DNA from 2 places in the Danxiaibacter flavus genome. Region 2 is predicted to be linked to the other one. Evidence: riboswitches for the same ligand, from Rfam matches in the RefSeq annotation. Region 2 holds a riboswitch; the other holds the start of a gene.
The links. Region 2 has a riboswitch for cobalamin ahead of QTN47_RS26965 (ribonucleoside-diphosphate reductase small subunit). Riboswitches for the same ligand answer to the same signal wherever they lie in the genome.
Positions count from the first base shown of each region.

Region 1: another riboswitch for cobalamin. It lies ahead of QTN47_RS18830 (TonB-dependent receptor); the one in region 2 lies ahead of QTN47_RS26965 (ribonucleoside-diphosphate reductase small subunit).

Region 1 is NZ_JAULBC010000006.1:414,104-417,296, forward strand. Features, by position in the region: gene QTN47_RS18830 (TonB-dependent receptor) at 1-1,957, opposite strand, end outside; cobalamin riboswitch at 2,393-2,597, opposite strand.
Region 2 is NZ_JAULBC010000014.1:23,302-26,494, reverse strand. Features, by position in the region: gene QTN47_RS26975 (hypothetical protein) at 1-412, opposite strand, end outside; gene QTN47_RS26970 (hypothetical protein) at 602-814, shown strand; cobalamin riboswitch at 983-1,112, shown strand; gene QTN47_RS26965 (ribonucleoside-diphosphate reductase small subunit) at 1,241-2,209, shown strand; gene QTN47_RS26960 (ribonucleoside-diphosphate reductase subunit alpha) at 2,515-3,193, shown strand, end outside.

The sequences.
Region 1 (3,193 bases), on a different contig from region 2:
TTCCTGCGATAGTTAGCGAATGTGTAATATTTCCGTTTATATCAACTTCAATTCCTTTGCTTGTTACCTGTCCGGTTTGAATATTAAAACCAGGATGGGCCGGATCTGCTGATAAGGTGTTATTCTTTGTGATCTGAAAAACGGAAAAATTTATATTCAATTTTTTGTCAAAAAAATATGCCTTCATTCCAGCTTCTATATCGCTGCCGGTAAGTGGCCTTAAGGGGGTATGATTATACACGGGAGCAATCTCCGGCGCGAAACTCTGATCATACATTGCATATATTGAAATGTCTTTTGTAAATAACCAGGTTAATCCCATGCGAGGCGTAACTACATTATAGATATTGTTTTTTTGATAATCGGGAACGGAAGTTCCGGTGTCATAAAAAGTTGCATGTGTAAAATGGCCGGCCAGGGTAATCACTAATTTTTCTGCAATTTTTATATGATCCTGCAGATAAATGGTGACATTGTTGAATCTTACTTTCTGATAGAACGTGTCAGAGAATTGCGTATTTCTCAAAGAGTCAACAGGCAGATAATATTGCGGCCTGGGGATGTATAATCCGAACTTTTTTTGTCCATAAGTATCTTTAATCTGATCATCTGTGCCGGCGCTGTAACAATCAATCCCCAACAAAAGCTTGTGTTCAATCTTTGCAGTTGTTTTAAATTTACCGTCAAAAAAAAACTGTGCTACTTTAGAAAAGTTTCGCCATTCCTCATGATTGACATACCTATATAATGTATCATTTGTCACTTGTAAAGATGGATCCGTTTGTAACCAATGAAAAATATATGAGCCGTCGATATAAGCAAGTTGGGCATTCAACTGCCAGTTATCATTGAAGATGTGTTTAAAATGGATACGGAAGTAATTATCACTGGGTGCTACCTTGTCAGTACTGGCATCTGCTACTGCAAAATTCCTTGGGAGCATGAGCATTTTGCCATCAATGGAAGGGAGGTCGGTATTGTTTCCCTTTGTTTCGGCTTTCATTAAATTGTATTCGGCAGTAAAAGATATTTTTTTAGTAAGGTCATATTTTACGGCAGCACATACAAAATACCTTGATGCTGTCCCGAATTGAAATGATCTGTTTTGACGGTGAACGCCTGCATTAAAGCGATATGAAAATTTTGACGATTTTGAAAACGTGCCACCAATATCTGCAGTAAGCCGAATCATATTGTAGCTTCCGAACCCCACATTTATATTAGATATGGATTCTTTCGACGGTTGTTTAGTTACTATGTTCACAATGCCCCCTGGTTCGGCTTCGCTCATCATAAAGCCGGCGGGTCCTTTTATGAGTTCGATTTTTTCCAACATAGCTGCGTCTTCCTGCTGGTTCCACCAAAAATTGCCGACGCCATTGCGAACTACATTATAGGTTGCGTCAGTTCCACGAATTATTAATGAATAATCATTTAATCCACCATTGATTTTTTCAACGCCGCTGACATTGCGTGTTGCTTCTGTTGTGGATAACAAGCCCTGATCTGCCATCGTTTGATGAGTAACTACCGCAATGTTTTGTGGTATCTCATTAAGTGGCAAATTCAGCCGCAATGATTCCGAAGGTTTTATTTCAACATGTTTCGAATCGAGATTTGCAACAACCGTTATTTTTTTTAGTTCCGCATATGTTTGATCAAGTTGTACGGTAATAAAAGTTGTTTCATTTTGTTTTATATGTACATTGATTGTACTATCAACATACCCTAGTAATGAGAAGCGAAGAATACAATTCCCGGGGCTTAATTTTTTGATCTCAAAATTTCCCTGATCATCAGTAATATCCCCTTTGCCGGAATTTTCTATCCGGACACTTACAAAAGCAGCTGGCATTCCATCTGAAGTTGAAACAGTACCGCGAATGGTCCCATTATTTTCATTGGAGAAAACATAAGAGGGCAGGAGTAGAAGAAAAGGGATTAGAAAAAGTTTCATACTTGCATTTTATACTTAAGTCGGTTAACTTGATTTTTAACTCTGGCGACTATATAAGAATGATAAAATGGTAAGTTGATAGGCTTGCAGCAATTTCAAGTCGTTTGGTAAAGCTAGAGAAATTCCTCCTCATTGTCAATAGAATCGGATGCCTGATGGCGCGGTTGCCAAATGCTCTGAGAGGTGTATGCTTAATCTTCTACATCCCCCAAAGATTAAAAACCTGATCCGTCACGGATACAATATGGATAAAAACACAATCTCAAAATGTAGACAGGTGTAACGCTATCAAATTCGCATCCATGGGGGATGGCACAAGCCCAATAACATTGAGTTTTGTATGTTACAAAGGCTGAGAATAGCCGGAATACGACAAATGCAGAAACTAAGAAAGCTACAAGTTTGCATCTCCGTCTTTTCACCCGATAGCCCAGCGATTGTGTGTGGTGTTTGGCAGGTCTTCTGGCTAGCTTACATATGAACATCTTCCCGTTTAAATATAGTGGTATGAAGATCCTGATGTTGAACAAGGATGAATTGCATCTTGATCGTAAAGCTTACAGCTACAGGGATAGCGCCGGATTTACACCGGACTTCCCTTTTAACGGCGCATTCGCCAGCGAAATCCGCGGCATAAATAACGGATAATTAAAAAGGGGGAATTGAAAATTCACAATGAATTTTCACGGCCAGGAATCCATCATTTTCAATTTTCACTTGTCAATTTTTCAATTATCTTCCTCTTCTTTCCCTATATTTAAGGTTATTCTTTATTTATGAGTTCCAAACAGAAACTAACGCTTTTTGACTTGACCATGGTTGTGATTGGGCTGTGTATTGGAATGGGAAGCAGGCGTTTGAGCAAATAGGAGAATGTGCGGATGTGCAAATGAGTAAATGTGCAAATGGTAAATGTGCAAATGAGTAAATGTGCAAATGAGTAAATGTGCAAATGGATAAACAGGTAAGATGTGGCAGTTATAAACGTGCGATCTTTCCTGGAATTAGGAAGATAAAAAATACGGGTGGTGAGTTACGCATGGCTATGCAGAGCTCGCCTTTAAACACCCTCAATACAATGACAATAGCCAAAACGCAACTAAAATTTATACACTAATGAAAACTTGCCATCTCTATTCCCAATTATTCATTGTGCTTCTTACATTGTTTTTTACGGAGATGATTAATGCCCAAAGCGTAGATTTTAGCAATGCCGGGATTCTGGCTTCCGCAAAT
Region 2 (3,193 bases):
TAATACTACCGATTGATGCTGTTGTCATCTCCTTCGACAAGATCTGCCCGTTATAATGCACAAAAGCGAAAAGCCTTAGCGAATCATCACTCCATCGCCAGCCAATTCTGGCACTGTTGATAAGATGTGCACTGTCGCAATCGGAAAAGCCATAAAGCTTGTTGATATCATATTGATTCAGCGGATCGAGTGTTTTGTAGATGCAGGAACTATCAAATATGACTTCGAACTTCAGGCTGGAAGCGTCGGTTGTACGATAATAATTTTGAAGACTGAACTGTTCGTTAACCGGTATCACGTATGTTGTAAAAGTATCTACACTATGATCACCTACATAGCTGTATTCTTTTGTACATTTTGTAGAAAATACAAGAAGAATAAAAAAACATCCTGATACACAAAGCCGCTTCACGTTATGTTATTTACAGGGGAGAACTGACGCATGTGAAAAGAAAAATAAATTGTAGATGTCAGGCTTACTCACTTAGCGTACCGTTCCATACAAACTACAAAAAACATTGTGCCATAAAAACAAAGTTTACACTTCTATTTATGAACTCGAGGGCATTATTATTGTACAAGATTATATAAACATGTTACCATGGAAAATTCACAACATCAGCACAGGCTCAATTTCGCACAAAGAAATTGGCTTTTACTATGTGTTATAGTTGCAATAGTTAGTTCCGTTGTAACTTATTTTATTCAATCCGGAAAAAAATACTCCGGTAATATTACAAACGGGGGCTCCATTAACACCTCCGCTCCGGCAAACGATTCAGCAGGTATTCCTCCGGATTCATTAAGTCATTGAATTAAATGTATGAAAATGTGTAACAAATAATTCACGCAGTCGCGTGCATAATCTCTATTGCCTGAAAGTCTTGCGCCGCAAGGCTTTTCTCGTTTCACACAAATTGTTGAAATCGTTTTTACACAGCCTGTTAACAAGTTAATTATTGCTTCTTTTTTTTCTGTTCTAAAATTGCACTGTCGTTAGGGTTTTCGCAACTGCGGAATTAAAGGGGAACCGGGTGTAAATCCCGGACTGTGGCGCAACTGTAATTACCAACGGTATAAGTCAGAAAATCTGCCTTAATGATTGTTTTTTTGACGCGCTTACGCTCTATAAGCCAGGTCAGAGTTTCGGGAAAAGTTTTGTTCTGTAACTTATCACAGTTCAATATCCTCGTCTCCTCTATCGCCGGCTTATTGCATCATTCATTTAAAATCCGGCAAAATGCAACAAACAGAATTACTATTACAAGAGAACAAAGAACGCTTTGTGTTGCTCCCCATTAAGTATCCTGCAATATGGGAAATGTATAAAAAACATGAAGCTAGTTTCTGGACGGCAGAAGAGATAGACTTGTCGCAGGATTTAAAAGATTGGGATAGCATGAACGAAGGTGAACAGCATTTCATAAAACACATTCTTGCCTTTTTTGCAGCAAGTGATGGTATTGTAAATGAAAACCTGGCTGTGAACTTCATGAGTGAAGTACAGATCCCTGAAGCACGTTGTTTTTACGGTTTTCAGATCATGATGGAAAATATTCATTCTGAAACATATGCTTTATTGATCGATACTTATATCAAAGATGCAACTGAAAAAGCAAGATTGTTCAACGCTATAGAAACGGTGCCCTGCGTTAAACAAAAAGCAGAGTGGGCGTTGCGTTGGATCAGCAACGGCACATTTGCTGAAAGACTGGTTGCCTTTGCTGCAGTTGAAGGTATTTTTTTCAGTGGAAGTTTCTGCTCCATATTCTGGTTGAAAAAGCGCGGATTGATGCCGGGCTTAAGCTTCAGCAATGAATTGATCTCAAGAGATGAAGGATTGCATTGCGAGTTTGCATGTTTACTGTACAGCATGTTGCAAAACAGGCTAACACAGGAGCAGGTGTTTAACATAGTAGCGGACGCCGTTAGCATCGAAAAACAATTTATCACAGAAGCTTTGCCTGTTAAGCTAATAGGTATGAATGCCGATCTGATGAAACAATATATCGAGTTTGTTGCGGACAGATGGCTGGTTGCGTTGGGATACGATAAAATGTTCAATGCCACGAATCCGTTTGATTTTATGGAGATGATCTCCCTCCAGGGCAAAACAAACTTCTTTGAAAAACGCGTTGGCGATTATCAAAAAGCCGGCGTTACCTCAAACAAAGCAGAAGAAGTGTTTTCAACAGATGAAGACTTTTAGTAATGGAAAATTGAAAATGAGATTGCCAAGTACGATTTACGAAGTACGAAGTACTCAGGTGCAAAATGCTTCAGAATGGGAAGTGTTTTAATTGTTGGTTTTTCGTTATCCCGAATACTAAAGGTTTATAAACTGAAACAATTTTCTTCAATTTAGTTGTGAGAGTCAGGATGTTTTTGTTCTGTTCAGAAGATGATAACTAGGTACTTCGTACTTCGTAAATCGTACTTCGATCGGGCATTTTCAATTGTCCCCGCCTGAATGACTTCAGTCGGGCAGGAATTATCAATTTTCAATTAACATATATGTACGTAGTAAAAAGAGACGGAAGAAGAGAATCGGTAAAGTTTGATAAGATTACCGCAAGGGTGGAAAAACTGTGCTATAGCCTTAACAGCAAATTTGTCGACCCTGTTAAAGTTGCGATGAAAGTGATTGAAGGATTATATGATGGCGTAACTACTACAGAACTAGACAACCTTGCTGCTGAAACGGCTGCTTCAATGAGCACCATACACCCTGATTACAGTTTGCTTGCTTCTCGCGTAGCGGTAAGCAACCTGCACAAGAATACTGTAAAATCATTTTCTGCAACTGTTGAACAGTTGTACAACTATGTAGAACCCAAAACTGGTTTGCGTAGTTCGCTTATTGAAGATGAGGTTTACGAAGTAGTCTGCAAACACGCAGATCTGCTGGATTCAACAATCATCTACGATCGCGACTTTGCCTTCGATTACTTTGGCTTCAAAACATTAGAACGTTCTTATCTTTTAAAGCTTAACGGTAAAGTGGTAGAGCGTCCGCAGCACATGTACATGCGTGTGGCCGTTGGAATTCATTTGGACAATATTGAAGAAGTTATCAAGACTTATCACCTGTTATCTGAACGTTGGTTTACGCATGCAACACCAACATTGTTCAATGCGGGTACGCCAAAACCACAAATGTCATCATGCTTCCTGCTAACAATGAAGGATGATA